Fulvivirga ulvae: one gene and its partner. The protein of the gene in region 2 binds, or shares a complex with, the protein of the main gene of each other region. Links are inferred from orthologs where the notes say so. Each region holds a gene or a part of one and is shown on either strand. Other genes may lie near its edges. The genes, in order: tsaE and tsaD.

What was found.
Region 1: the proteins of tsaD (region 2) and tsaE are in contact, whole or in part, in a crystal structure (PDB 6N9A), measured with the Thermotoga maritima proteins. The link is inferred for Fulvivirga ulvae from one-to-one orthologs. Residues at the interface, in WP_004082750.1 of Thermotoga maritima: Cys10, Asp11, Arg49, His50, Leu82, Gly84, Gly135, Gly136, Glu154, Thr155, Leu156, Asp157, Asp158, Ser159, Glu162, Asp165, Lys166, Arg169, Leu170, Tyr175, Lys213, Thr214, Leu217, Tyr218, Gln221, Arg222, Asn324; in WP_004082108.1 of Thermotoga maritima: Leu37, Gly38, Lys46, Lys57, Val59, Lys60, Ser61, Thr63, Phe64, Thr65, Leu66, Met67, Val69, Pro71, Tyr82, Arg83, Leu84, Asp86, Asp88, Phe89, Asp93, Ile128, Asp130, Glu131, Arg134.

The regions. Positions count from the first base shown.
Region 1 is NZ_CP089981.1:458,961-474,973, forward strand. Bases 4,991-7,989 are described here. They hold tsaE (tRNA (adenosine(37)-N6)-threonylcarbamoyltransferase complex ATPase subunit type 1 TsaE), read right to left. Parts: upstream 6,714-7,989; coding sequence 6,267-6,713; downstream 4,991-6,266. Other genes in these bases: LVD17_RS02005 (alanine dehydrogenase), read right to left, coding at 5,048-6,274; porX (T9SS response regulator signal transducer PorX), read right to left, coding at 6,703-7,989. Also shown: ATP-dependent Clp protease ATP-binding subunit ClpX, read left to right, coding at 1-570; LVD17_RS01995 (eCIS core domain-containing protein), read right to left, coding at 851-2,737; LVD17_RS02000 (eCIS core domain-containing protein), read right to left, coding at 3,095-4,813; more of porX, read right to left, coding at 7,990-8,268; LVD17_RS02020 (HD domain-containing protein), read left to right, coding at 8,450-9,679; lpxD (UDP-3-O-(3-hydroxymyristoyl)glucosamine N-acyltransferase), read left to right, coding at 9,713-10,771; LVD17_RS02030 (bifunctional UDP-3-O-[3-hydroxymyristoyl] N-acetylglucosamine deacetylase/3-hydroxyacyl-ACP dehydratase), read left to right, coding at 10,771-12,165; lpxA (acyl-ACP--UDP-N-acetylglucosamine O-acyltransferase), read left to right, coding at 12,162-12,941; LVD17_RS02040 (ABC transporter ATP-binding protein), read left to right, coding at 12,959-13,585; LVD17_RS02045 (hypothetical protein), read left to right, coding at 13,733-14,188; LVD17_RS02050 (endonuclease MutS2), read right to left, coding at 14,268-16,013. UniProt on the Escherichia coli protein: Required for the formation of a threonylcarbamoyl group on adenosine at position 37 (t(6)A37) in tRNAs that read codons beginning with adenine.
Region 2 is NZ_CP089981.1:4,252,778-4,268,706, reverse strand. Bases 11,112-14,026 are described here. They hold tsaD (tRNA (adenosine(37)-N6)-threonylcarbamoyltransferase complex transferase subunit TsaD), read right to left. Parts: upstream 13,114-14,026; coding sequence 12,109-13,113; downstream 11,112-12,108. Other genes in these bases: LVD17_RS18165 (translocation/assembly module TamB domain-containing protein), read left to right, coding at 13,126-14,026; LVD17_RS18175 (thioesterase family protein), read right to left, coding at 11,706-12,104; smpB (SsrA-binding protein SmpB), read right to left, coding at 11,161-11,628; LVD17_RS18185 (C40 family peptidase), read right to left, coding at 11,112-11,154. Outside these bases: LVD17_RS18230 (pinensin family lanthipeptide), read right to left, coding at 36-284; LVD17_RS18225 (peptidase domain-containing ABC transporter), read right to left, coding at 438-2,630; LVD17_RS18220 (DUF3103 family protein), read left to right, coding at 2,939-4,096; LVD17_RS18215 (ABC transporter ATP-binding protein), read right to left, coding at 4,302-4,991; LVD17_RS18210 (permuted SH3 domain-containing protein), read right to left, coding at 5,046-5,294; LVD17_RS18205 (HlyD family secretion protein), read right to left, coding at 5,266-6,297; LVD17_RS18200 (sigma-54-dependent transcriptional regulator), read left to right, coding at 6,610-8,004; LVD17_RS18195 (sensor histidine kinase), read left to right, coding at 7,994-9,343; LVD17_RS28720 (hypothetical protein), read right to left, coding at 9,387-9,470; LVD17_RS18190 (HNH endonuclease), read right to left, coding at 9,801-10,313; more of LVD17_RS18185, read right to left, coding at 10,363-11,111; more of LVD17_RS18165, read left to right, coding at 14,027-15,929.

The DNA of each region.
Region 1 (16,013 bases), 3.8 Mb from region 2 along the record:
CATCCGGATCAAAAAATGATTTCTGTAAATACAGAAAATATACTTTTTATCTGTGGTGGTGCTTTTGATGGTATTTCAAGAAATATTGCCAAGAGAATCAATACACGACCAATGGGCTTTGCTTCCGCGGAAGATGCAATTAAACCCCTGGATGTGGAAAATGATAACCTGCTTCAGTATGTAACTGCCCAGGATCTTAAAAGCTTTGGTTTGATCCCGGAGCTGATTGGCAGGATGCCGGTGCTAACATATCTTAATCCATTGGATAAAGAAGCTTTGAGAAAGATACTGACTGAGCCAAAAAATGCACTTATCAAGCAGTATAAAAAGTTATTTGAAATGGAGGATATTACCATTGAGTTTAAGGATGGTGCGCTCGATTTTATAGTAGAAAAAGCTCTCGACTACAAGCTCGGAGCAAGAGGTTTAAGGTCGATATGCGAAGCTATTGTTAACGATGCAATGTTTGAATTGCCATCTGACGACAAAGTAGATAAGCTAATTATAAACAGGTCCTACGCTGAAGAGAAGTTCAGTAAGTCAAAATATAGTAAACTTAAAGTGGCGTAGCTAAAAGATAAAAGATAAAAGGCCATCTTAAGATGGCCTTTTATCCTATCCGGGATTGGGGAATTATTCTTAATCAGTTCTTAATTTTATATGAAAAAAGGGGCATAATTTGTCTAACCACTACTTAACTAACACCTTTTTTTGGACAGTGCCTATTTGTACGGATTGTTAGAGTTTGGCCATTCACACAAATAATTGCTTTTTCATGTGGCTCAGATTCAACTATTCTATCGATTTTGGCTATAGTATCCGTCATATACCTGAATTCACTAAGCATCATCTAAAGAAGTAATTTATAACCCTCTTGAATACTACCGCCCACTCTCCAGGCATCCAGCTCCTCCGGTAGCTTTTCATAGAGATCGTGCCATTTCTCAAATGCCTGAAAAGCCTCATCCATTTTTTGTTTAGTTATTTTTTGCTGTTCTACGTTGATCTTCTGCTTTTCAAATATTTGACTAGCAAGTTGCTTATACTTGACCAAGATATCTCTGTAATCCTGCTCCAACCTCTCTTTTTGCAATTTCAATTGTGTTCTCTCCTCACTCTCCACATCCCCCATTTCATCAAATTTCTTCTTTACAGGCCTATATTTTTCCTTGACCTCCTCCTGCTCCATCTCTTTATCCATGGGCAACATACTCATATCAAATTTCAGGCCTTGCATTTCATTTTTAATTATAGAAAACTGCGCATTTAACTGAAAACATAGGAGCTTCATTTCTTTCATGGTTCGGATAGTGTGCACCCTCAACTTAGATTTCTTACCATATAAACTTTCGTACCAATGCATAGTCTCTAAAAGCTCGGTTGTTAAACCATCCTTTGGAAGTGCCATGGGCTTAGTTAGTGCTATTTGCACAATGTTTTGATTCACATGCTCCCCGTTCATCACCATCTTCGCTAGTATCTCTTGTTTGTTAAGCCCGAATGCCGCCAACATGCGGGCTATACGAAAGAATTGCTCTCCATGACGTGCTTCGTGAAATACAGTATCAGCAATCTGAGCCATGGTATCTCTATCTATGGCTTCTTTTTCAAACATAAGCTCATTAAGCTCCATACTCCACTCCTTTTCACTAAACTGCCCATAGGAGTCTTCATCTTTTCTCTTCAAGGTATATGTAATTGGAGGCACACCTACCTGAGTCAATGCAGCGTTGACCGCTTCCATAATCTTCATCGCTCGCTGGTTTGTATCTTTTTGCCCCCATTCATTTTCCAACTCCTTGGCCGCACCTAAATATTCACCCTTATCCAGAGCTTCCATACCCGTGGTCTCCTTCTGTTCATACTCCTCTACCTCTTCTGGAGTAATTACACTGGAATCAAGATGTTCAGTGATATCAAAACTTACCACACTGTTTTCTTTCCAGAATTGATAATCTCTTTCCTGATTCTCAAGGGCCTCATAATCATCAATGTTGCCCAGTTTAATTGCGTCAGGCTTTACTATTTTATAGTACATTTTTCCGGATTCTTTAATGTAAAACCACTGCACCCCATCAATAAGCTGGTCCCATGTCAACACAGGATCGCCACTATCTACCCATTTCATCTGCGCAACGCCATGACTAATGCTAGCAAAAATTCCGGATGTTACATCTGAAGGTGGCGAAGCATTTGCAGACTTTAATTGCAGACTTCTATCCCCCATCTCGTCAGCTTCTTTTTCCAAACCTTCATCATTATTGATTATTAAGCCGCTTTTCATCTGCATGGTGGGCTTCACTCTCCCCTGCTTTTGCTGCACCACATGCCAGGCCTCATGGGGAAGGTGTTGCTCTTGCCCAGGCCCAACATGGATATCTGTACCTTGCGCATATGCATGAGCCTGCATTTGTGCTGGCTTGGAAGAATTATAATGCACTTTTACATCATCCAATGAATATCCTGAGAGTCCCTCAATGCCTGACTTCAGATTGTCTGGTAGCCCCGTTTCGTTCTCGGCTTTGGAGGGTTGGTTGATAGCACCATTATTCTCACTTGACTGATTATGAGAAAAAGTCTGCTGAGCGGCAAACTGAGAAACTGGGTTTACGTTATCAACAAACTTACTTTGTGTATTAAAGCGGCCTCCGAATCTGGAGTCAAGACTGCTGCTGTTTTGGTTCAACCTATTTACAGAAGACTTACCATCTTTTGAACCTGTTAGTTGATCATTCATATCATAGCTGTTTTGGACAATGACTAAAATCATCTGGTTTGCTTGTCTTTACCCACCGAAAACCGTAACCTTAGTTTTCAGCTCCAATTCCGCCCCTTCTAATTAATCGTCTTAGTCACTTACCAAAACCGAAAATATTAGATCCTGAAATAACCACTATATGCCGCCTTACTGTCAAATACGGATCAATTAAAGCCTACTAGAAACCGATGAAGTCAATCTTAAGATAAGAAATTACCAAACAAATTACATCACAAAAATCTTGATCATTCAGAAGTAATGGCATATCAATCGGAGTACCAGCTGGTTATATATATTTTATGTTATTTCATTTTATACTAGTCGTTAACCTACGAATTACCCATTATAATTTTTCAGATAATCCTTCACCGACATGATCATGTCACGCCAATTGTTAGGGGGTATTTTTTTGCCGTATCCTTGTAATAGTTCAGCAATGTATCGGTTTTCCATGACTACGCCTTTCTCTTTATTACTTCCCGGCCCCAGGTCATCAGGTCCCAGTTCGGGGCTGTATCCATTTTTGGCTTTATTCAATATCCTGTCATTTTTCCCTTTAATTACCTCTTTAACCCATCCCTTCCAGTCTACGTTGCTATCTAGCGTATCTTTGCGCTGTTCCACACATTTTTCTATAAGCTTTTTCGCAATACCATCATTTTTTTTATTCAAAAGGTTCCTTTGTTTCTCAGAAAGTCCACTAATCAGTTTCGAGAGGTTAGACTTGTAAAAGAATACCCCAACGTGGTTTTTCATTAGTTTACCTTTAACCCGAGTGTAAGTAATCATATAATTTGCCAGCAGGGTTAGAACACCTTTAATATTATCCATATCTTCCTGAGTGTGTATATCCCAGATATTTAGCTTCTTCCACCTAAATAATCCGGAAGTCTTATCTTTATACTCATTAAATATCCAGTCAGACACTTCTGTTGCCGCCGCAACAGCCTTGGTCAAATTGCCCGCACGTTCCGCCGCTTGCGAATTATCACCTCTTTGTCGCAGCATTTCCTCAGCATGATTAGTAAAAACTTGTGGCACCTGAGAAAGCTTAACACCGTACGTAGCATGGGTGTAAGAGTTGGTATTTTGCCTTCCCTTTTTTTTCCCTCCAACTACCAATTTATCTTTAGCCTGCGGCATTATATCCTTAAGTGGCTTTCTCTGCCCCCTGGCCGCCATCAACCCGCTTTGTAAGTTATTCAGATCAGTCGCCAGGGTACCAATTTCACTATCAATGTTATCTCCGAATTCGTCCAGCGGTTTTGTAACGACCTCAATAATTGGGGCTCCACCTGTATCATACATGCTATTATCCACTACCCCATCACCTATTACCGCCTTACTTTCCTGATGGTCTACATGCAATGCCATATTTTCAGTTTCTCCCAAGTGTATATTACCATTAGCTAATTTCGGATCTTGATACTTACTGCCTTGTTTGGCTTCTACTGCTATGGTCAGCTCCAATTCAAAACCAAACTTTCCCTGTACCACATTATTCGTAGGATTGGCAGATTTTAGCTGCGTTGCTGATCCTTTGCCTTCTGATTGTAACGCTTTAGCTCCCATAACATCCGCCTCCCTTTCCAGATTGCTGTCATCGTTAATACCGACACCCTTTCCTTTGAGCTGTTTATTGGCCCGCACCCTCCCTTGCTTCTGCTGTACCACATGCCATGCTTCATGGGGAAGATGCTGCTCCTGTCCCGGTCCTACATGGATGTCCGTACCCTGAGCATAAGCTAAGGCCTGAAGCTGAGCAGGCTTACTGGAGTTGTAATGCACCTTTACGTCATCCATTGAATGCCCGGACAAACCCTCAACTCCTGATTTCAAAGTATCAGGAAGTCCGGTATTGTTTGTTGTTTTTGAAGATTGATTTTGGGAGGAGTTCTGCCGGGTGGCCAAATGGGTGACCGGATTTACGTTATCAGTAAACTGGTTTTTCACATCAAGATTACTTCCAAATTTGAAATCAAGACTACTGCTATTTTGGTTCAACCTGTTTACTGATGAATTCCCACCTTTTGAGCCCGTTAGTTGATCATTCATCTTATAGTTGGTTTTGGACAAATATTACATATGCCCTCAACGATCAGACCGTCAGGTTTGGTTGCCTTTTTCTAACCGCCAAATTCTTATTAAATAACGACAACTAGACTAAATTCAGACTAACACTTTATTAATCAGGTAAAAAAGGGATTGCACATTCAGTTTTAATCACACTATCGAAGCAAATTATTTTCAAAATACTTCCCATTATAGATGAATTAATTTTTATTCTTCTTAAAACCTGGCCGCCATCAACAAACTCAAATCCTTGTGTTTCAAGCCGAACTTTCTGGCAATAGGCTCGTTGGTAAGGCTTCCTTTATAGGTATAAACGCCATTCATAAACCACTTATGAGCAAAGATCATCTCCTCGATACCACCCTCTTCTGCTGCCCTTAAAATTGTAGGTGTAAATATATTGCTCAGTGCCGTGGTAGCAGTATATGCAACCCTCGAGGCAATATTGGCCACGCAATAATGGATAACGTCATACTTTCTGAAAATTGGTTGCTTAAGATTGGTTAGTTCTGAAGTTTCTACACACCCTCCCTGATCTATGGAAAGGTCGATAATAACTGAGTCTGCTTTCATATCTGCGACCATTTCTTCGGTTACCACATAACGCGCACGACCTTTTTCCACCCTCAGTGCACCAATTACTATATCAGCATTTTTCAAGCATTCCGCAAGTGTAACTGTATCAATCGTGGAAGTGTATATCTGTTGGCCCAGGGTATGTTTTATTCTTCTGAGCTTATAAATATGGTTATCAAAAACCTGTACTTCGGCTCCCAGACCTATTGCTGCGCGTGCCGCATACTCCGCCACGGTACCTGCCCCTATGATCACCACCTTTGTAGGCGGCACACCGGTAATCCCTCCTACGATTACACCTTTTCCGCCATTTGAGCTGCTTAAATACTCTGCGGCAATAGACATCACGGTATTCCCTGCTATTTCACTCATTGCCCTTATAATAGGAAAGCCTCCGACCTTATCCTCTATAAATTCAAAGGCAAGGGCCGTGATATTCTTTTTATTCAATGCTTTGAAATAATCAGGCGTCTGGCTCCCCATTTGAACGGCCGAGATCAAACCCTGCCTGGGCTTCATCATATCTATTTCCTCCAGCGTAGGGGGTTCTATCTTTAAAATAATATTGGCTTTGTATACCTCTTCTGCCGAGTAAACAATCTTTGCACCCGCCTCGCTATATTCTTTATCAGAAAATTTCGAACCTTCTCCAGCCTTGGTCTCCACCCAAACCTCATGTCCGTTATTTACCAATAACGCTACTGAATCAGGCGTAAGGGTAATTCGCTTTTCCTGGAGTGATATTTCATTGGGAAGACCAATAAAAAAAGAATATTTACTTCTTTTTACCGGCATTAATTTTTCCTGTGGGTATAGGCTGGACTCTTGTGCTAACTGCGCGAAGCCTGATTTTTCTTTCTTAGTCATACCTGGCCAAATCTATTAATCGCTTTACGGGATCTATAATAGTAATTTCAATTTTCAATATTCTATCAGGAAGTAAACCTTCAACCTTGGAAGGCCACTCCACAAAACACTGATCGCCTGAGTAGAAATACTCTTCGGCACCAATGTCCATTGCTTCTTCTTCATCCTTTATTCTATAGAAATCAAAATGATAAAACACTTCTCCTTTTTCATTCTGATATTCGTTTACAATGGAGAACGTAGGACTATTAACATTATCTTCAACTTTAAAAGCTTCACAAATTGCTTTTATCAGGGTGGTTTTCCCCGCTCCCATCTGTCCTTCAAAGAGCCATACACTATAGCCTTCTCCAAAAGAAATAATGCGCCTGGCCACTTCGCTCAACTGTTCCAAACCATCACATTTCAACTGAAGTCGTGGCAAAGTACTATCTACCATATTTCGAATTTAATGAAATTATTGGAATAATCATTTCCTCCATTGACACTCCACCATGCTGAAAAGTATCCTTGTAATAATTTACATAATAGTTATAGTTATTGGGATAGGCAAAAAATTGATCCTCTGTAGCAAATACATAGGTTGAAGAAACATTAATCTTTGGCAAATGAAGACGCTCGGGCTTAAAGGCTTCCATTATTTTATCGGCATTGTCATACCCCAGGTTTTTACCCTGTTTATACCTGAGATTAGTGTTAGTATTTCTGTCACCTACTATTTTAAAAGGACGCTTTACGCGAATTGTACCATGGTCAGTGGTAATGATGAGCTTACCTCCGGCTTCGGCTATTAACCTCAGCGCTTCTATTAGAGGTGAATGTTCTATCCATGACCTGGTAATGGATCTGTAGGCAGACTCATCAGGGGCCAGCTCGCGGATCATTACCATATCAGTGCGTGCATGCGACAGCATGTCTACAAAATTGTAAACGATCACGTTCAGATCATTATTCATCAGATTGCGTACATTGTCTACAAGCTGTTTGCCTTCAGTGATCTGTTTGATTTTGGTGTAACTGAATTTAATATTGAGGTTATTTCTTCTGATCTGCTTTTCAAGGAATTGGTCCTCATGATTGTTTTTCCCTTCTTCCTCATCTTCACCAACCCATAGGTCCTTATGCTTTTGTGACATTTCCAGGGGTAACATACCCGAAAAGATAGCATTGCGGGAGTATGCTGTAGTAGTTGGAAGTATCGAATAATAAGTATCTTCTTCCTCTATAGTAAAGAGCTCCTGTACAGCGGGTTCAATAACTTTCCACTGATCATACCTGAGATTGTCAACCACCAAAAAGAAAACCGGCTTACCCTGCCCTAAATGCGGAAAAACTTTCTTTTTCATCAACTGATGGGAAAGCAAAGGTTTTTCAGCGTTGGCATCGTTCAGCCAATCTTCATAGTTTTCATTCACAAATCTTGCAAATTGATTATTGGCCTCATCCTTTTGCATATTAAGCACCTCGGCCATACTTTTATTCTCCGTATCATCAATCTCTAGTTCCCAATATGTTAGCTTCTTGTATATCTCTGCCCACTCTCTGTGGCTGAGGTCTTCGTTAAAAGCCATGCTGATGTTGCGGAATTCCTGCTGGTAGGACAGGTTTGTTTTTTCGGTAATCAGCCTCTTATTTTCAAGGATCTTTTTCACCGACAGCAATATCTGGCTCGGGTTAAGCGGCTTGATCAGGTAATCGGCTATTTTGGCTCCGATGGCTTCCTCCATGATCAGTTCCTCTTCACTTTTAGTGATCATCACCACGGGTAAGTTGGGGCGCAAAGATTTAATCTGGGTCAGTGTTTCTAATCCTGACATTCCAGGCATATTCTCATCAAGAAAAACCACATCAAAGTGCTTTTCCTCACATAGCTCCAGAGCATCCGCTCCACTATTTACAGGGGTAATGTCATACCCTTTGTTTTCTAAAAAAAGAATATGCGGCTTAAGAAGGTCTATTTCGTCATCTGCCCATAAAATGTTGTATCTCTGCATACTTGTTTTCTCCTGATAATTAGTTCTTGAACATTAACTTAACTTGTTAACAACTCCTCTTGTTTTTCTTTATTTTAATGAATCTATAATTTCCTATTGCCTATTTTTGACCCCGGCCTGGAAGCAGGTGCCGAAAAGCAATAATTTCTTTTAACTCGTAACGGAATAATCGCAGAATAGATTGAACAAAAGAAAAATTTTCAACGATCCCGTATATGGCTTCATCAATATAAAAAGCGACCTGATTTTCGATATCATCGAGCATCCGGTTTTTCAAAGACTAAGGCGGATCAAACAGTTGGGCCTTACTGACCTGATTTATCCGGGTGCCCTACACACGCGCTTTCACCATGCCATAGGCGCCATGCACCTTATGACACGCGCACTGGATAATCTGCGAAGTAAAGGTATAGACATCTCCGATGATGAATATGAGGCTGCTCAGATAGCCATTTTACTTCACGATATTGGCCATGGTCCTTTTTCCCATGCTCTTGAGTTTAGCCTTCTTCAGGGAATAAGGCATGAAAGCCTGTCCTATTTACTAATGAAGTATCTCAATTCCAAATTTAATAACAAACTTGAGTTGAGTTTAAAAATATTTCAAAATACCTATAAAAAACGGTTCCTGCATCAACTGGTATCCAGCCAGCTGGACATGGACCGGCTTGATTACTTAAAGCGTGACAGCTTTTTTACCGGCGTTTCTGAAGGCGCTATAGGACTGGACAGGATCATCAGCATGCTTAACGTTGTGGATGACCAGATCGTGATTGAGGAAAAGGGATTATACAGCATCGAGAACTTCCTCAACGCAAGGCGCCTTATGTATTGGCAGGTTTATCTCCATAAGGCTTCTGTAAGTGCAGAAAAAATGCTTGTCAACCTGATTATAAGAGCCAAGGACCTCTCCCTTGGCGGCCACGAGATCTTCGCCAGTGAGGCGCTAAAAGTATTTCTGACAGACCAAAAGACTCTGGAGGATTTTCAGCAAAACGACACGCTCATCGCCACCTATGGCATGCTTGATGACTATGACATATGGGGCGCTATAAAAGTATGGCAGCACCATAGCGACAAGATCCTAAGCTCTTTAAGCACCCAGCTACTTAACCGTCAGCTATATAAGATAAAACTTAGCAATGACCCCCTAAGCAAAAACGAGCTCAAAATCCTGCGAAATAAAATTGCCGAGAGTTATAACATTGTGCGGGCAGATGCGCGTTACTTTTTTGCTTATGGTGAAGTAACAAATAAAGCATACATAGCCGAAGGACAGTCTATCAATATCTTAACAAAAAAAGGGAAAGTAATAGACATTGCGGAAGCCGTGGATTTACCTAATATCAAGGCTATCAGCAAAATTGTTAAAAAATACTATCTATGCTGCCCCAAAAATGTATCTTTGTGAAAATATAAATTGAACCCATTCTGCGCAGTTTTAATGGAATTTACCGTTAATCAAATAGCATCACTTTTAGGTGGTGAAGTAAAAGGTGATGGAGAATTGAAGATTAATATGCTGGCCAAGATTCAGGAAGCAAAAAAAGGCCAGATATCATTTCTCTCTAACCTTAAATACGAGAACCACCTCTATAGCACCCGTGCGAGTGCTGTAATAGTAGATAAAGATTTTGACCCCAGGAAACCGGTCGATACTACTTTAATTCTTGTTGACGACCCGTACTCATCATTTACAGTACTTCTTGAAGAGTACCACAAATTTATCAGCTTTCAAAAATCAGGTATCGAAGAGCCCTGTTATATAGGCAAAGACAGTCAAATTGGCGAAGATGTTTATCGCGGTGCCTTTTCATACATTGGCAACAATGTAAAAATCGGCAATAATGTGAAAATATACCCACATGCTTACATCGGGGACAATGTAACTGTCGGGGATAATACTATAGTAAATTCAGGAGTAAAACTTTATGCCAATACAATCATTGGCAACAACTGTGTATTGCACTCGGGTGTGGTAATAGGAAGTGATGGCTTCGGCTTTGCCCCCCAGGACGATGGTACATACAAAACCATCCCTCAAATGGGCAATGTAATAGTAGGCGACAATGTAGATATCGGGGCTAATACGGTTATAGATTGTGCTACTTTCCATGGAGACTCCACGAGAATCCACAGTGGGGTCAAACTGGATAATCTTATTCAGATCGCCCATAATGTTGAAATTGGCAAGAACACGGTGATTGCAGCACAATCCGGCGTAAGCGGCTCTACCATCATTGGTGAAAATTGTGTTATCGCCGGACAGGTTGGGATCGCCGGTCATATTGTACTGGCTAATAAAACCTCTATTGGCGCCAAGGCAGGCCTGGGAAAATCAATTAAGGAAGAGAATGCCAAACTCATGGGCAGCCCCGCCTTTGATGTGAAAGATTTCTACCGCTCGTATGCTGCATTTAAAAATCTCCCCGATTTAAATGCCAAATTGAAGCAACTTGAAGAAAAAGTACTAAATTTGCCGACATTTCAGGAAAAGCAGTAATGAATATCAAACAACACACTATAAAAAAATCCGTGACACTTTCCGGAGTGGGTTTGCATACCGGCGTGGAAACAAATATGACCTTTCTTCCGGCTAAACCGGGACATGGTATAAAGTTTCAGAGGATTGACCTCGAAGGTCAGCCGGTGGTAGACGCAGACGTTGATAATGTGGTAGATCTCTCAAGGGGAACTACTATAGAGCAAAGTGGTGCACGGATAAGCACAGTTGAACATACCTTAGCCGCTTTGGTAGGCCTTCAAATTGATAACGTACTTATCCAGCTTGATGGCCCCGAACCTCCTATTATGGATGGTAGTTCAAAACAGTTTGTTGATATTCTTAATGAAGCAGGCACAGAAGAGCAAAATGCCCTTCGGGATTTTTATGAGGTTCAGGACAGCATATTTTACAGAGAACCTGCAAGAGATGTCGAAATAGCGGCTCTTCCACTTGATGACTACAGGGTAACAGTTATGATTGATTATAACTCCCCCGTACTGGGAAGCCAACATGCTTCGCTAACCGATATCAGTCAGTTTGAAAAAGAAATAGCCTCCTGCAGGACTTTCTGCTTCCTGCATGAACTGGAAATGCTACATAAACACAACCTGATAAAAGGTGGTGATTTGAATAACGCCATAGTTGTTGTTGATCGTGTGGTAAAGGAAGAGGAACTCGAAAGCCTCGCTTCTCTTTTTAACAAACCAAAAGTAGAAGTTAAAAAAGAGGGTATACTCAACAATGTTGAATTAAGGTACCGCAACGAGCCTGCAAGACACAAGTTACTTGATGTGATGGGCGATCTTGCTCTTGCGGGTAAGCCTATAAAAGCCCAGATACTTGCTGCACGCCCAGGTCATGCGGCCAATGTGGCATTTGCAAAAAAATTAAAACGGGCAATGGAGACTTCTGCCAAACAAAATGCTCCAAAGTATAACCCGAGTTTACCTCCTGTATTAGATATCAATCAGATATCAAACATACTGCCCCACAGATACCCTTTTCTACTCATAGATAAAATCATACATTTAGATGAGGAAAGCGTATCCGGAGTTAAAAATGTAACCTTGAACGAGCACTTTTTCATGGGACACTTCCCTGGCAACCCTGTCATGCCTGGAGTTTTACAGGTAGAAGCTATGGCTCAGATAGGCGGTATCCTGGTTCTTAACACAGTTCCCGACCCTGAAAATTACTGGACTTACTTCCTGGGAATAGAGAACTTCAGATTTAGAAAAATGGTGCTCCCCGGAGACACGCTGGTAATAAAGTGTGATCTGCTGGCACCGATTAAAAGGGGAATAGCAAAAATGACCGGAAGGGCATTTGTAGGAAACACGCTGGTATGTGAAGGAACGATGACCGCCAGCATAGTAAGGAAAGACTCATGAACCAACCATTAGCATATATTCATCCTCAGGCTAAAATTGCCAGAAATGTAGTTATTGAACCATTTTCTACCATCCATAAGAATGTAACTATAGATGAGGGGACATGGATTGGGCCGAATGTGACCATATTTGAAGGTGCCCGAATTGGAAAGAATGTTAAGATTTTTCCCGGAGCCTCAATCTCAGCTGTACCGCAGGATCTCAAATACAAGGGTGAGGAAACAGAAACTTTCATTGGCGACAATACGGTCATCCGGGAATATGTAACAATCAGCCGGGGTACCGATGACAGAGACAAAACTGAAATAGGCAGTAATTGCCTGCTCATGGCTTACGTTCACGTGGCCCATGACTGCATCATTGGCAACAACTGCATTATTGCCAATGCGGTACAAATTGCAGGGCATGTCACTGTGAATGACTACGCTATTATAGGGGGCTCAAGCGCCATCCATCAGTTTGTTAAAGTGGGCGCTCACACCATGCTTTCTGGTGGATCATTAGTAAGAAAAGATGTACCTCCATACACCAAAGCGGCAAGAGAACCACTTACGTACTGCGGTATCAATTCAATTGGCCTGAGACGCAGAGGTTTTTCTTCCGAAAAAATAAATGAAATTCAGGAGATATACAGATACGTTTTCCTTAAAGGTTTAAATAACTCCAAGGCTCTTGATCTGGTAGAACTGGAGCTTGCACCTTCAAAAGAACGTGACGAAATCATTAACTTTATAAGAAGCTCCGATCGCGGCGTAATGAAAGGTTATTCTTATTAAAGCTAATCAGGTCCCGTATGGATGTATCCCTTCAAAATCTGGCAAAGAGATATAATAAAGAGTGGATATTCAAGGGACTTAGCTACGAACTGAAAACCGGGGAAAGCTACGCGCTGACAGGTTCAAACGGCAGTGGAAAGTCCACATTATTACAAATTATATCAGGATATCACCTGCCTTCCGCAGGTAATATAATATATAAGGGCCAAGGCGGACTGATAGCTCAGGAAGAGGTATTTCAGCATATTTCTATTGCAACACCTTACATGGAGCTTATTGAGGAGTTTACCCTTAAAGAACATCTTGATTTTCACTTCAAATTCAGAAAGATGAGAGAGGGCTTTACCATTGACAAGATCATGGAAAGCTGCCTTTTATTGGGCGCAAGAAATAAATACATCAAAAATTTTTCATCCGGTATGAAGCAGAGGCTAAAACTTGCACTTTCCTTTTACACCGAAAGTGACCTTGTATTGCTTGATGAACCGACTTCGAACCTGGATAGGCAGGGTACTGACTGGTACCAGGAAAGGATGAGACAATTAAGGAAGACTAATGCCACTATTCTTATTGCATCAAATCAAGAATATGAATACGAGGAATTTTGTATGCAATACATTGATATGCTGAAATATAAGTATTAGGGGTTACCATTCTTTACCTGTATATATTTATCCAAAATTGGAATAATATTATCAAAATATTCATTATTTTAGCCGGATGTTTGAATAACAAAATAAAAAATTTTTATCTTTCAAACTCATAATTTTAGTATTGTAAACTTAGTATTAATGAAAAATCTAACCTACTTATTTAGTGCAGTTATTCTGCTAGTGGTATTAACAACAATAGGTTGTAAAAAAGATGATGATCCAGGACTTTCGGAAGAGGAGCAACAATTAGAAGCATTAGCGGGAACTTGGGTTGCCACTACTGTTAATGACGGTGTTCAAGACAGGCAAGACTATGACGGTTTTACCCTTACCATCAATAAGGAATTAACCTACTCAACAGCAGGTGGACCTGATCTGCTCCCAATGCCTGAAGCCTCAGATTTTGTTTTTGGTACTAATGTAAAAAGCAGTATAGTTATTAACCCTTCAGATGCTAATATAGCTGCTACATACTCTATAGCTGCTGACGGATCAACACTAACCGTATCATTTACTTATAGCGGTAATGGTTTTGACAACACAAGAACTAACAGTGTAAACGGAAGCTGGACATTTACTTTCTCAAAACAGTAAGAAAGAACTTTATAATCATAAAAAAGCGACCTTTGAAATTCAAAGGTCGCTTTTTTATGATTGATCCATACTCCGGATACTATTTTAACTCAATTACGCTAATACCTGCCCCACCTCTTTCCACATGTTCATCATTAATTGAGGCCACTAATCCCGAATCCTTCAAGTAGTTCCTGATCAGGTCACGTAACACACCATTGCCCTTACCATGTAGTATCCTGATCTCCGGCATATTGAAAAGTAGGGCATCATCAATAAACTTGTCAACAAGCCCCAAAACCTCTTCAGCCCGTTTCCCTCTTACATCTAACGTAGAGCTGAACTCAGCAAGCTTCTGGTTCAGGTTCATTCCTGATGAGCTCCTTGCCGGATTTTTCTTAGCCTGCTTTGCCATACCCTTCGAAATTTTCTCCAGCCGTTTGATCTTAACCATAGTCTTCAGGTCGCCCACCAACACCTCTGCATCTTTACCCCTGATATCAAGTACTTCACCCACTACATCCTTATCAGTAATTCTCACATGGTCTCCTACTTCTACCTTTCCGGGAATTACCTTAAGCTTCATGTGCTCTTCAATAATTTCCTCCGGACTCACCCGTTCCTTCAACTGACCTAATCTTTCTCTTACCCTTTTAGTTTCTTTTTTCTCCGCTTTATTTTCACGGATATGCCTTATTGTTTTCTCTATCTCCTTGTTGGTACTTGATAATATTTGAGCGGCCTCTTTCTTTGCAGAATCAATAATTTCCTTTTTCCGATTTTCTAACTGATTATAAAGCTGGTCATACTTGTTTTTGAGATTCTTAACAAACTGCTCTGTCTCCCGTGCTTCCCTTTCCCTACGAATAATTTCCTGTTCTTGTCGCTCCAGCTTAAGGATAAGGTCGTCCACATTCATGGATTTGCTTCCGGCCACACCTCTGGCATATTCAATGATCTGGGGCGGTAAACCTATTTTCTTAGCAATCTCCAATGAAAAGGAGCTACCGGGTTTACCAATTTCAAGTTCATATAATGGCTCCAGGTTTTGCATATCAAACTTCATAGCACCATTCGCTACGCCTTCCTTCTGACCTGCATAGTGCTTTATATTGCTATAGTGTGTAGTAATAACACCATTACTTTGTTCCTCTACAAGTTTGTCAAGTATAGCTTCGGCTATAGCTCCTCCAAAATGGGGGTCAGTACCTGTACCAAATTCATCTATGAGGCAAAGTGTCTTTCTATCCGTATGCTTCAAAAAGAACCTCATATTGGTCAGGTGGGAGCTATAAGTACTCAGGTCATTTTCAATGGACTGCTCATCCCCTATGTCTATAAAAATGTTTTCAAATATTCCTGCCACTGACCCTTCACCTAACGGCACCAGTAAGCCACTTTGTAACATATACTGGATTAATCCAACTGTTTTAAGACAAACAGATTTACCTCCTGCATTTGGCCCTGAAATGATGATCACCCTTTGCCCGTCTTCCAAACCGATATCCAAAGGCACTACTTTTCGACCTGTTTTTTCATAGGCAAGGAACAATAACGGGTGCCGCGCCTTTCTCCATTTCATGTTCCTGTCATTGTTAACCTCCGGCATCAGGGCCTGCATCTCAATAGCTAAGCGTGCCTTTGCCCTAATGAAGTCGATCAAAGATAAGAATTGATATGCCTTTCTGATATCTTCAAGGTTCTCCCGCAAAAGGTCGGTAAGCGCAGTCAGAATTCGAATAACTTCCCGCTTTTCGGCACTTTCAAGTTCTCTTATTTCATTGTTCCCCTCCAACACCTCCGCAGGTTCCAAAAAAACTGTTTGTCCTGTCGATGACTCGTCGTG
Region 2 (15,929 bases):
ATCTGCAGTAAGCGGGTTGCTAAATCCCTGTTATCCTATTGACAAGGACTGCAATGTATAGGCTCATTGGTATCACAAGGTCTGTGTGTATACCAGTTATTAGGATTACAGGAGTCATACGTACCCCCTCCACCTCCGCCACCACCGTCAGGGCAACCAGCCCATCCTGCGGTACACCCATAGGTCAGATATCCGCCCTTAATGGTGTGAGCGCTATCATCCAGGTCCTGAGTGACAAAGCTCTGTACTTTTAACTCCTCAATTTTTAATTTCTTCTTTTTCATGGTAAAAGGATTTAATTAATCTAATTATTTCAATTCCTTTAAAATTAAAAAAGAAAAATTCAAGCAATTGGCCCGGAGGTTTCAAACTGGTCTTATAACATACATGTGCATGAAAACCAGACAGATAACATTTTGACGAGATGCTAAAGAAGGCTAATTACCCAATTCAAGCTGATTTTTTACCAGACGGTAATAATCTCCCCTCTTTTTAGTCAGCTCTGTATGTGTACCAATTTCTGTAATATGTCCCTTATCCAACACTATAATTTGATCCGCGTTCTTTACAGTACTTAGCCTGTGAGCTACTACTATTACGGTTCTGCCTACAAAAAAGCGATCAAGGTTCTCCATTATTACCTTTTCATTGTTGGCATCCAGAGCGTTGGTAGCTTCGTCAAAGAAGATATACTCAGGACTTTTGTAGACTGATCTGGCTATCAATATTCTTTGTTTTTGTCCCTGACTCAGACCATGACCGTCATTCCCTATCTTGGTGTTATAACCCAGGGGAAGTGACTCTATAAACTCCTGTATATTAGCCACCTTAACGGCGTACAGCAGCTTTTCTTTATTGATATAGTCGTCCTTAATAGAAATATTTTTAGCGATAGTATCAGAAAAAATAAAACCATCCTGCAACACAGCACCACACTTATCGCGCCACAGCCTGTTGCTATAATTGTTTAGATTAATATCACCCAGCCTGATCTCCCCCTGTGTAGGTTCGTAAAATTTAAGCAAAAGCTTCACCAGCGTGGTTTTTCCACTCCCGCTGGCCCCAACTATGGCAGTTACCTTACCCTCCGGAATCTCAAGGCTAATATCTTTTAAGGCGTACTCCGAATGTGGACCCTCATATTGAAAAGTTACATGCTCCAGTTTCAGTGACTTATCCTCAGGGAATATAGTGATCTTTTCTTCATTAATATTTTCTTCATCCTCTCTTCCATGAATTTCCCCCAGTCGTTCCAGGCTGATCTTAGCATCCTGTGCCGTATGGATAAAGCCAACCAATTGATTAATTGGAGCATTTAATTGTCCAATAATATACTGAATGGCCAGCATCATACCCAGGGTAATGTCCCCGTCGATCACGGCTTTTGCCGCCAGAAAGGTTATAACAATATTCTTAAGCTCATTGATAAATGAAGAACCCGCCTCCTGGTACTGATTAAGGGCAAGTCCACTGATGCTTACCTTGAATAGCTTTGCCTGTATCCTCTCCCATTCCCAGCGTTTCTGCTTTTCACTATTATGAAGTTTAATTTCCTGCATGCCCGTAATCAACTGGATCAGGTTGCTTTGATTACTTGACATCTGGTCAAAGCGCTTATAGTCCAGATCACGCCTTTTCTTCATAAAAATCATGATCCACGCCATGTATATAGCACTACCTATAAAAAATATGGTGAATATCTTTAAATCATAAATGGCCAGCACCACGCCAAAAATGATAAGATTTATAAATGAGAAAAGGATATTTAGAGTTGAAGATGTAAGAAAAGATTCGATTCTGCTATGATCGCCTATCCTTTGTAGTAAATCGCCAATCATTTTGGTATCGAAAAACGAAACAGGCAGCCTCATTAACTTGATCAGAAAATCCGACAGGATCGAAATATTAATGCGGGTACCCAGGTGTAGCAATATCCACCCCCTTATAAACTCCACCGCTGTTCGACTAAAAAACAACATCAACTGGGCTATCAGTATAAGTGTAACAAAATTCAGGTCCTGATTCTGTATACCTATATCAACGATAGACTGGGTCAAAAACGGAAAGATCAACTGCAGGATACTTCCCACCAGCATACCTATAAAAAGCTGGGTAATGAACTTCCTGTAAGGTCTTAAATACTTGAAAAGAAACTGAAATCCTGATTTATTTACCTTTTCATCCTCAGTAGTGTAAAAATCAGGAGCAGGTTCAAGAAGAAGCACCACCCCAATTTCCTGGCCTTTATCTGTATCACTAAGCCAGCCGTCGAGAAATTCCTTTTTTGTAAGCTTTACCAACCCATGCGCAGGATCAGACACCAGCACATGGTTTTTCTTAAATCCATAAACCACTATAAAGTGTTGCTGCCGCCAGTGGGCTATAAAAGGCGTCGGAGCCTCTTCCTTTAATTTATCAAAAGGGATTTTTGCAGCCAGTGTGCGGAAGCCAATAGATTCAGCCGCATCACTAATGCCCAAAAGAGAAACCCCCTCCCTGGTGATGTAGCTTTTATCCCGTAGTGTCTGTAAAGAATAACTTTTGCCATAATGCTTGGCAATTATCCTTAAGCAGGTAGGACCACAGTCCATGGCATCAAGCTGTCGATAATGTGGGAATTTCTTTAGCATAGGTTGATTAAAAGAGTCGTGAACTTACTAAATTGGTTTTAGTATGCCAAGATTTTATAGGAGTTAGAAATGATAATACGTTGTTTTCTGGTATAACAGCTTTGGTTAGAAAGAAATATCCCTGTTTTCAGGGGTAGTATTCTTCAACAAACGCCTTGGTATATAGCCCATATTTGTGGAGCCCAATCAGCTCACCTGTTAATTTCCATTACACAGGTAAGATTCCAGGTGTTTTTTGTTATGAATGCATAACAAATTAACCTTTCTTCGCCGCTTACCCTTAAACATTTTTAACCTAACCTAAAATTATGATGAAAAAAATTTTATCAGTGTTATCTATTGGACTTTACTTGATTGTATTCACGGCGTGTGAGGAAAATGAGGTAACGCCAGATCCTGTAAACCAGGACCAGAACCCATCACTCGACGCCGTGGCGCAAAACATTGCTGACCTGTTAAGCGAAGGTGAATCTTTTGACAATTTTACTGCCATACTCGAACAGCAAACCGTGGGTATTAAATTGGCAGAAGTACTCACAAGGATCGATGCAGATTCAAAAGAGGGTTCAACCTTCTCAAACCTAAAGGCCTCAGCCCAGTTTTATGATGACCAGTTAAAAACCAATGAAGCCCCTGAGGTAGTGGAGATCCCCGAAGTATGGCTTTACAAGCCTGCTGGCACGAATTCCGTAAACAGGCAAGATGTACTGGTGGCTTACCCTCCTGCAGGCAAAGAGGATGACTGGACAAAAGTAAAGGCCTATACGCTTGACAAAAAAGTAGTTTATCTCGATCCTAACGCAGAGCCGGATGTTCCTGTAATTGTAGTGGACAATCATGGTTTTGAGGCCTTTAAAGTTGAGGTGAGCTACATCAACAAACAATTGCAGCAGGCGGGTTTCCAGAAGAAGATGATCTCTTCTAATACTAAAGGAAGAGCTGCCGCAGCCGGACTGGAAACAACAAAGCTGGACAAAATCAGGCTTAATGATGATGAAGAACCCTGGATAAGTGGTTCTGCCGAAGTATATGCAGTAACTTCAGGAATAAGAAACAGCAGCAATCAGGCAGAAGTGGCCGTGATACCTATGTATTATCTGGACAAGGAGGATAAGGATTACTACCCTAACCAGGTGATGCTTTTCTGGGATGATTACGCATATCAGGCCGCTAACATTCAGCTTTTTGAAAAAGATGATAACCACAACTACCAGGATATGGTGTCCATGCTTGTTAAAGAGCTTACTGCATTAGCAGGAACGTTGAGTGGCCACACCTGGATTACTGCTTTGGGAGTCATAGGTGCCGCCATAGTTGATGCTCTGCCTGCCAGCTTCTGGACCAATGACGACGACTATGTTGACTCTTTCTACACCATTGAAAAGAACAGAAGTTACACTAATTATTATGGTGCAAGAGGAAATGCAAAAGTTAATATGAGTCCTTATTTTATACCTGCCAATTAAGGGCCAGGCAGAATTTCCGGGAAGGCTTACTGGTTTGTAGTAATAAGTTTCACATTGCGAGTTTATTTGCAGAACCAGTTGTTCCACTGATTTTCTACCTGATCCCCTACTTCGCATTAAACTGAGTTTTTAGTTAAATAAAAAACACCCCCGGATTTCATTCGGGGGTGTTTTTATTTTGAGTTTTGACCTTGGTGTTAAGAACTTAAATATGGAATTGCTCCTTGATATTCTCCGTTACCACCTTACCGTCAAACAGGTTAATGATCCTGTGGGCGTAATTGGCATCATAAGGAGAGTGAGTTACCATGATGATAGTTGTTCCTTCTTCATTCAATTCGGCCAAAAGCTTCATTACTTCCTCTCCATTGGCAGAGTCAAGGTTACCTGTAGGCTCATCAGCAAGGATTACTTTCGGCTTGGCTACAATAGCACGGGCTATTGCCACCCTCTGTTGCTGCCCTCCTGAGAGTTGCTGAGGAAAGTGGTTTCTTCTGTGCATGATATTCATTCGTTCCAACACTTCTTCTACTCTTTGTTTTCTTTCTGCTGAAGGAACTTTCAGGTACAGTAAAGGGAGCTCCACGTTTTCAAATACAGTCAACTCATCAATAAGGTTGAAGCTTTGGAACACGAAACCAATTGAGCCTTTGCGAAGTTGCGCACGCTGACGCTCAGAGTAGTGCGACACCTCGTGCTCTCCGAAGTAGTATTCACCATCAGAAGGATTGTCCAACAGTCCCAGGATGTTTAGCAGCGTAGACTTTCCACATCCGGAAGGGCCCATAATGGCTACGAACTCTCCTTCTTTGATTTCAATGTTTATACTATTCAGAGCGGTTGTTTCTACCTCATCTGTAGTATAAACCTTTTGTAGATTTTTGATTTTTATCATGGTATTAGTGTTTTTAATGATTTACCGACACAGGTCGGTTTTGACCTTTTATTTTTATTGCAATACAAGTACTTCGTTGTCTCCGAAATTGTCGTAGCTGGAGGTAATCACGCGATCGCCGGGCTCCAGGCCTTCCAGTACTTCGAAGTGTTCGGTGTTTTTCCTTCCCAACCGGATATTTCGCTTCTCTGCTTTAGTGCCATCTTCACTGACCACAAATACCCAGTTACCTCCCGTATCCTTATAGAAACCACCTACAGGTAGCAGCAATTCTTCAGAAGACTGACCGAGTTCGATTCTCAATCTCAGGGATTGTCCCCTTTTTTATCCCCTCAGGCGCTTCACCGTCAAACTCCATGTCTACTTCAAACCTGCCATTGGTAATCGTAGGATAAATATACGTTATTTTCAAGCGATAATCCTTGCCGGCAAAGGTTGTAGTTGCGCTAAGTCCTGTTGAGATTCTAGGCAGATAGAGCTCGTCTATAGGTACTCTTACTTTGTAGCTTCCCACTTTATCCACCTGACCTAGTCTTTGGCCCGGATTAACAGCCTGACCTTCAAATAATGGCTGTGTAGATAACTGACCTTCGATAGGTGATTTGATAATCAGGTTGTCCAATATCTGGCCTACGCCTTCAAGGCTCTGTGTCATTCTTCTTTCGGAAGTATTGAGCTGACCAAGCTGTCTAATCCTGGAAATCGAGTCATTTCTGTAGCTGGCATAGGTGATTTCCCTTCTTTTGAGGTTATATTCATAGTCTGCCTGAGTCTGCTCAAACTCTTGCTTGGAGATAAGCTTTTTTTCAAACAGCATCTTTTGCCTCTTGTACTGCGGCTCAAGTTTCTCAATTTGATTATCGATTAAAGCCAGCGTTTGCTGTTGCTGAAGGTCATTTTGCTCCAGTTGCAGCCTTGTCTGTCTGAGTCTGTTTATACTTTCATTCAGACTCGCCTCCTGTGTTAACACACTTAACTCCCTGTTGAGGTTCGAAAGTTCAACAATTAAATCACCTTTATTCAGCATGGCACCGCTTTCGGCATGGACCTTCTTGATGGTTCCACCTTCAATGGCATCCAGGTAAAAAGTGACACTTGGCTCTACAGTACCTGTCTGCGGTATAAACTCAAGAAAGACACCTCGCTTAACATTAGCAATGGTTAATTTTTCCTTTTCCACATTCAGGCGGGACCTTCTATCGGCAAAAAATAGCAGGTATGCCATAAATCCTACCACGGCTACTGCACCAAGTATGGTTGCAATGCGCTTAAAAGTCCAGGTCTTCTTTTTAATTTTTCTATCCATTCGGAGTATCAGTTAACATCGGTTTCTTCAATTCGAAATAGCTTTTGCCAACAAGTGTGCCAAATCAATATCAGGAGTGTAAAAGGGCCTCAGCTTGTTTTTAGCAGTCCGCCAACGTTCATTCATGAACGTGACCGTCCGCCACCGAACATTTTTTAACATCACTGTTTAGGAAGGTTGATTTTTTTTATTTAACATAAACCCTCCAAATAAAACGGATTACACTGATTACAACGAATTATACTTTTCAGCACCATAAACGGTATCAACTTTGTCTGATACTGAGACGGTTAAGCTCATAAATAAATACACATGGTAGAAAAGAACAGCAAAACAGGAAAAATACTGATAGTAGACGACAATGAAGATCTTTTAAAAGCAGCCAAAATTTTTCTAAAAAGACATTTTCAGCAAGTAGATCTGGAAAAGAACCCGGAAGCGATACCTACTCTGCTCAATAACGAAAACTATGACGTAATCCTGCTCGACATGAACTTCACGAAAGATGTGAGCAGTGGTAAGGAGGGCTATTACTGGCTGGAAAAAATACTGGAAACTGATCCTTCGGCGGTGGTGGTACTCATCACTGCCTATGGCGATGTGCAAATGGCTGTTAAAGCTATTAAAGCCGGAGCCACTGATTTTGTGCTCAAGCCATGGGAAAATGAAAAGCTGCTTGCCACACTGTTCTCTGCCATGAGATTAAGAGAAACGCGGCTCGAGGTAGAAGATCTCAAAACAAGGCAAAAAGAAATCAACCGGCAGATCAACAATAAGTACCATGATATTATAGGCCAAAGCGCTGCAATACACAAAGTATTTGAAACCATAGACAGGGTAGCTGCCACAGATGCCAATGTGCTGATCCTGGGTGAGAATGGCACGGGGAAAGAGTTGGTAGCCAGGGCAATTCATAAAAATTCTGGCAGAAAGGATCAGGTATTTGTCAATGTAGACCTTGGGTCCGTAAGTGAAACACTCTTTGAAAGCGAACTGTTTGGTCATAAAAAAGGTGCATTTACAGATGCCAAGGAAGACAGGTCCGGCCGCTTCGAGGTTGCAAACGGGGGAACGCTCTTTCTTGATGAAATTGGCAACTTATCCATGCCCCTGCAGGCCAAGTTACTCACAGTACTCCAAAACAGGAAGGTGAGCCGCGTAGGGTCCAACAAAGAAACCAATATTGATATTCGCCTGGTATGTGCCACCAACATGCCGTTATACGACATGGTCAAGGAGAATAAGTTCAGACAGGATTTGCTTTACAGGATCAATACCATTGAGATCGAACTTCCACCACTCAGAGACAGACTGGAGGATATACCTTTACTAGCCAATCACTTCCTTGAGCATTACAGCAAAAAATACAACAAACCAGTGAGTAAGATCAGTGATGCAGCCATTAGCAGAATGCAAAAACATAGCTGGCCGGGCAATATCAGGGAGATCCAGCATGCCATAGAACGGGCCGTAATTATGAGCAACTCACTGGTGCTTCAGCCCGAAGACTTCAACCTGAATGCCCAACCCCACGCTACTGCGGAAGGTGACAACGTCATGCTGGACCAATTTAAGCTAGAAGATGTAGAAAAAATACTGATCCGCAAGGTGCTTAAGAAATACAATGGTAATATTACACAGGCAGCGTCAGAGCTTGGGCTTACGCGCTCATCATTGTATCGCAGACTAGAGAAATATGGGCTTTAAAGATTTCCGGCTTCGTGTAGCGTTCAGGGTGGTCCTTATCGGTATCACCATGTCGTTGTTTGCGTACTCTGCTCAATATGAAAAAATGATAATTACCACGGGCCTGCTGGTCATCGTGATCCTTATTGAGCTATTTGAGCTGTACCGTTTCATATCCAGGACCAACAGGAAGCTTACCAGGTTTCTCGAGTCAGTTAAATATTCCGATTTTGTATCAGGCTTCTCTGCTGATAATAAATTAGGGCAAAGCTTCAAAGACCTTAACCTTGCTTTTAATGAAGTACTCGAGGCATTTAGAAAGGCCCGTGCGGAAAAAGAAGAGCATCTGCAGTACCTTAATACCATCGTTGAGCATGTGAGTACAGGCCTGATGTCTTTTGATGATGAAGGTAATGTTGGCCTCATGAATGCCACCGCAAAAAAATTCCTGAAAGTCGACAGGCTTCGTAATATAGACGAGCTGATAGAAAAGCAGTCAAGGCTCTACAAAGCACTGTTTGATCTGCCACCAGGCAAAAGTACACTCTTCAGGATTGAGGGTGACATCCAATTGGCAATACATGCCACAGAGCTTATCCTGAGAGCCAAGAAACTCAAGCTTGTTGCTTTGCAGAACATTCAGCCAGAACTCCAAAAGAAAGAGTTAGAAGCCTGGCAAAACCTGACTAAGGTACTTCGCCATGAAATTATGAATTCTATCACTCCCATTGCCTCACTGACTTCAACTATGAAAGACATACTCATTGAAGATCTGGATGAGGTCAACGGAAAGTATGAGCTAAACGAGGAGGCAGTGGAAGACTTGCAAGATGGCTTGGGAACTATTGAAAGCAGAAGCCAGGGGCTTATCCGGTTTATTGATGCATACAGGGATTACACATCTATACCGCTTCCCAAAATAAGGCCTGTCAAGATAGCTCACCTCCTGGAGCACGTTTCTCAACTCATGAAGGTGGAGCTGCGACGCGCCAAAATAGACTTCTCCTGCGAAATGAGTCATCCAGAATTAGAACTCAATATAGACGAAGAGCTGATCGAGCAGGTACTGATCAATTTATTGAAAAATGCTATTGAAGCCGTTGAGGAAACAGAAAACCCGTGTATTGAACTTAACACACACACTAATATGGAAGGTGGCACTAAAATCACCGTTACTGACAACGGACAGGGAATAATTATGGAAGCCCTTGATCAGATATTCATTCCCTTCTATTCTACAAAGAAAAGAGGATCAGGAATTGGCCTAAGCCTCTCCAGACAGATCATGCAGCTACACAATGGCACACTTACTGTGGAATCAGATCCTGAAAAGTTTACTACTTTTACATTATCTTTTTGAGGATTGGGCCGGTACCCAACTGAAAAGCTACACTTCCCGATAATTAAGTATCTGAACCAATGAATATTTTCCTGCCATCTGCATAAGCTTTACCCCAATTGTAAAGGCTTTGCAGGATCGGAACCAAACCCAGACCTTTATTAGTCAGGACATACTCACACAAACAGAGGTAGTACTGTTAATTTCCTTTTTCACCAGGGTCAAATCTTTTCCGGTTCCTTTAACTGCCTTGCCAAAACCGTTTCCCAAATACTTGCCAATCTCTTTTGCAACAAATAAAAATTGCCTTGCGATATAGAGTAAATAATTTGAGATTTCGCAGCAACGGCCGAGTTTAACTAGCAAGCCTGTAGAGTATCTTTTTTCGTATTTTAATCCACACTTATTTGAAGTATAAGACCCGGTAAGTAATCGGGTTAATGGCTAGTAATAAATGATACCTTTTTCAGGAACCCTTTCAAACAAAACTCCTCTTCCCGTTCAGATAAGGCTTCCACTCGTCACAATGGAAGCCCGAAAAGTCCCTGAGAAACATCACATAGGTAGGCCGGAAGGGCTTTATGCGTAATTTAATCCCTGCTTCATCTGGTGTATTATCTCCTTTACGTGCATTACATCTTTTACAAGCAGTTACGAGGTTATTCCAGGCTGATCTTCCCCCTTTAGACCTGGGTGTAACATGATCCAGTGTGAGCTCCCGGTCGGTACCGCAATACTGGCAGGAGAAGTTATCGCGCTTGAATACATTTTGCCTCGTAAGCGCCACTCCTTTATAAGGGACATTAACATATTTGGTGAGCCTGATCACCGAAGGCATAGGAAAGCTCTGGGATACAGAGTTTATTTTGTATCCATTAGCAGCCTCTACCAGCTCAGTTTTTCTGAGATAGGTCAGTAAAAAAGCACGCTGAACCGTGCAAACCGATATGGGGCTGTTGTCCTGATTCAATACCAATACCTTGCGGTTCATCCTATTAAGATAAACCCAATCTGGTTTTAAAACAAAACCGCCTATAAAATTATTCTTTAATGACCCTTCTGAGCGTTGAGAAGATATGCGTCACCTGTCCTGACTGCGCATCCACTATGCCTCTTGTGTCCAGGTTGTCGATCCTGACTCTGCCCGAGGCATGGATAATCTGACCATCTTCCAGCACAATACCCACGTGTGTGATATTTCCATTTTCTCCTGAAAAAAACGCAAGGTCCCCGGGCATACTTTCATCCGTAGAAGCTACAGCCACTCCGCTACGTACCTGCTGAGATGCATCACGAGGCAAAGCATAGCCGCATATACGGAAAACATTCTGCACCAGGCCTGAGCAGTCTATTCCAAACGGAGAGCGACCTCCCCAGGCATACGGAGCATTGAGATACTTCTTGGCTATCTGTTTAAGATATTCATATTCCCGTTTCTGGCTCAGACTTTTGCTATCGCCGTTAAAAGCCAGCTGCTCTTCCATTTTAAAGAGTTCGTTGGTGGATATAGGCAGAATACTGCCAATCACTATACTGATATGATGCTTATTATAAAGTATGCTTGAAGTCAGGTCAGTGCATATCTTGTAATCCGCACCATTGATTTGGTTGAAATATGCTTCAGAAATGGCATAATGTTGTTTTACATCTATCCAGCCTATGTATTTATCAAAATACATTTCTATTCTCAACCATTTCCTGTCTTCCGAAACCTGGTTAATCGTATAATGGTCGCCAAACAATAGCTGTGTAACCTGTTCTGATTTATCACTGGCATGCGCCCTCACCGGAATTACACTCAGGCGGCAAATACCTTTCTCATCTATTTCCATAGCAGATTAGTACTTAATACGTTCAAGTTCGCGTTTAACATCTTTTTCCTTGATGCTGTCTCTTTTGTCATGAAGCTTCTTACCCTTGGCAACCGCTATTTCCAGCTTAGCCAGTCCACGATCATTAATAAAAAGACGTGATGGTATAATGGTCAATCCCTTTTCATTAATCTGACTTTCCAACTTCGTAAGCTCTCTTTTATGCAACAGCAGCTTTCTTTCACGGGTAGTCTCATGATTATAAAACGATCCCTGAGCGTAAGGAGAAATATGAATTCCTTTAACGTAAAGCTCTCCCCGGTTGAAATAGCAATAGCCATCCATCAGGTTTACCTTACCTTCTCTTATTGATTTTATCTCAGTACCCTTGAGGGCAACTCCGGCCACATACGTGTCCACAAACTCATATTCATGTCGAGCTTTTCGATTCTTTATATTAATATTATTTGAAAATCTTGACTTTTCTTTCGCCATAGTGGTTCAAAGGTAGAGAATGTTTATTATTTTAAAATTATAGAAGTCGTGATTTATGAGATTTTTTAAATCACATATTATACATCTGCTGCCTTCTCAAATATTTCTTTAATCTTCTTTTTAGGCAGTACTTTTTGACCGGTCACTCCTTCGGCAACCAGTCTGTCACCCACACGTGCAATGTATGAACAGAGCAACTCATTTTTCTCAATGCGCTCAACAGTAGCTTCTATGCTTAATGTTTCTCCAACAAACGCAGGACCTTTATGGTTTATTTCCAGCCTGGTACCAATCCCCTCCTCCATTTCCTCTTTCATCTCCAGCACAAAAAGGCGGGTAGACCATTCTATCTCCCGGGCCAGGGCAAAAGTTGAACATACCTCGTGCACTACTTCATTATGAAAAGCAGCAACATCCTGTTTTGTTATCCTGACCGTGTACTTTTTTTTATCCCCGGGTTTAAAAATCGCTTTCATAATTTCAGATTTTCATACGCGCTTCCGGGCTAACGTCCAGCGAGCTGAAATGCCCCGTGAGGTATTTATAGTGCGCCGCCATAGCAATCATCCCCGCATTATCAGTACAGTACTGAAAATCGGGTATATATACATTCCAACCTTTTTCGCTGGCCAGGTTTGTAAGCTCAGTTCTTAAACCACTGTTGGCCGATACACCTCCGGCAATTGCTATTTCCTTAATTCCTGATTCATTGCTTGCTCTTTTTAACTTCTGCATCAGCATCTTTACCAGGCTGTGCTGAAGGCTCGCACAGATATTATTGACGTTTTTATTAACAAATTCCGGGTCTTTCGCTTTATTATCTCTTAAAAAATAAAGAAATGCGGTTTTAATGCCACTAAAAGAAAAATTAAGTCCTTGCATCTCCGTTTCGGGAAATTCATAGGCCAACGGGTCACCCTCTTTAGCATATTTATCAATAAGCGGCCCTCCGGGATAAGGAAAATCCATGAGCTTGGCACATTTATCAAATGCCTCTCCTACGGCATCATCCTGCGTCTCACCAATCACCTCCATTTCAAGAAAATCCCTCACTAAAACTATTTGTGTATGCCCACCACTAACTGTCAGACAGAGAAACGGGAACCTTGGCTTAGGATCATCAATAAAATGTGCCAATATATGGGCCTGCATATGGTTGACCTCAATTAGAGGTATATTCAGTCCCATGGCCATCGATTTGGCAAACGAAGTGCCTACAAGCAAGGCCCCTAACAACCCGGGGCCACGGGTGAATGCCACCGCATTCAGGTCATGTTTGGTTATGCCGGCATGGTCCATGGCCTCCTTTATAACAGGTACAATATTTTGTTGATGAGCTCTGGAAGCTAATTCGGGAACTACTCCTCCATATTTTTTGTGTACTGATTGCGTTGCAATTATATTATTGACTACTTTGCCATTTTTAATAATTGCAGCGGATGTTTCATCGCAAGATGATTCTATGGCAAGTATGGTAGGCTTCATTGTTTTTAAATTTTGGCGCAAGTTATTAAAAAACGTATTGTTAAGGCAATACTTTGGTTCATACTCTCTGTTTTCTTTTTATTGGCCCTTGTCGCGGGTGCAATACAGGTACCATACGTCCAGACCAAAATAGTCAATTACCTGTCCAAACACTACTCCGGCATAACCGGTTACAATATTACCGTTGAACATGTGGCGATCAATTGGTTTGATCTTGTTGATGTTGAAGGACTTAGAGTGATTGACCCTGAAGGTAACAGGCTCATCTATACCGGAGAGATAGAAATTGACTTTAATATAAAAGCCGTACTCAATAAAGAAGATCACAATATCGATGACATAGTCATTAATGACGCACATGTTTACCTGACCAAGATCACCATTGATGATACAGTAAAAACTTTAAATATCAATGAGCTGATCAGAAGGCTTAAGGCGCGCATAAGAAAACAGACCAACAAACGCCAGTATCTTTCTCTTGATCACCTCACGCTTAAAAATGCCACCTTCACTTACTATGATCAGGACCGTGACTCTATTAAAAATGGTTTTGACTATTATCATTTTACTTTAGATAGCATCAATGGAGAGTTTGTCAACCTGAACTCGGTAGCAGATACACTAAACCTGGAAGTTTCATCCCTGTCAACCATCGACAGAGTTACCGGGCTCGATATTAATCATCTCACCACGTCGTTCAGTGTCAGTCAAAGTGCCATGAAGTTTGAAGGGCTAAACCTCAAAGTCGGCAATAGTGTGATTAAAGACACCGTAATATTCAGGTATAGCAGTACCCTGGATCTCAATGAATTTAATACTAAAGTTAATGTGGAGGCCAATTTTGATCAGACTACACTGCACAGTCATGATCTGGCTCTTTTTGCACCTCCTTTTAAACAATTCAATGAATACTACTGGTTATCAGGAGATTTTAAAGGCAAGGTCAGTTCATTCACACTGGACAACGCATACCTCAGGTTTGGTGAAGGCACTGCGCTAAAAGGACGGATACGAATGTCTGGATTACCCGATTTCCAGGAGACATTCATCAACTTCGACCTGACCAACTCCTATGTGCGTATCGAAGATCTTAAATACTACTTAAAAAGCAAAACCTACAAACACCTTGATCCTTTTGAAAGGATTAGTTTCAACGCTAAGTTTCTTGGCTTCCCTAATGACTTTGTAGCAAAAGGTAATTTTTACACCGACTATGGCCTGATAAGCTCCGACATAAACCTCAAACTTGAAGAAGATGTAACCCGCTCCACATACAGTGGCACTTTGCATATGGATAACTTTAATCTGGGCGGTTACACTAATAATAAGATATTTGGCAATGTATCTGTAAGAGGAGAGATAAAAGGTTCAGGGGTTACGCTGGAAGATGCCAATTTTGCTTTGAAAGGTCAGATCGATCATATAGAAATAAACAATTACAGGTATGCAGACATCAGTACCGATGCCGAATTTGCCAAGGAGTTTTTCAAAGGATACCTCAGCATCAATGACCCTAACCTCAAGCTCACTACCACAGGATCCATTGATTTACGCAAGGACATTAACCTGTTCAATATTAAAGCCGATCTGGATACGCTTTTCCTCAAGCCACTTAACCTTTCCAAGGATGAGGTTTTTATAAGAAGCGAAATTGATGTCAACGCCAGAGGACTAAAAATTGATAGTATCATTGGTATAGCTAATCTCAAAAATTCATTTATCCGCTATAAAGATAAGGAGCTGGCCATAGACACCCTAAGCATCTCCTCGCTCAAAAAGGTGGATGAACGGCAACTGCTTCTTGAAACTAACCTACTGAACTTTGAAGCCAGGGGTGTTTTTGACTATACCATTGTTTATGAAGACCTCAAGCGACTTTTCTACGAATATAAACTCAATTTGAAGAACGATAAAGATGCACTCACTCAATATTATAAAGGAAAAAAGGGCCATACCTACAAAGATTATACTCTCGACTACACTCTCCATGTAAAAGATCCGAATCCAATATTTGACCTGGTAGCTCCGGATCTGTACATATCACCTTTAAGTACTGTATCCGGTAATTTTACAGGTGGTTATACCTCAATAATCTCAATGGATACAAGAGTAGACACATTGGTCTATAAGAATGACAAGTTTTATAATGACGAACTACAACTTAATATTTCCAAAATAGCTGATAGTACGAGTGTACTCGCCATGGTATATGTTGCTTCTGAAAGACAATGGATAGCTGATATAGAGACTAAAAACCTGATTTTTGAAGGAATCTGGAACAACCGTCACATTGATTTTGAGTTTGATATAGACCAGGTCAAATACGCCAATTATGCAAGGTTGTTTGGCTCCATAGATTTCCTTCCTGATGAAACGCATATCAGCCTGCAGCCATCGGACCTTCAGATCCTGGATAAAGAGTGGCTGATCGAAGATGAAAACCTGATCACGATAAAGGGTACTGAAATTACTGTAGAACAGCTCAGGGTGTACAATGAGCAGCAAAGTATAGCTTTAAACGGTATGATCTCAGAGTCTGAAGACGCTAAGCTAACCCTTAATGTTGATAGTCTGAAACTGGAAAACATTAACACCATTCTGTCGAAAGACCTGTCTGGTACCATGCATGGATATGCCGATATCAGCAACTATTACAATGATATGCATGTACAAAGTGAGATATCAATAGACCGGTTTAAAATTGACAACTTCCTGGTTGGGGACATCTATGGCACCAATATTTGGAATGATACCCAAAAACAATTTGACATGAGCTTTTCCGTAAACAGGAAAAAGGGCAAGATCCTGACATTGAA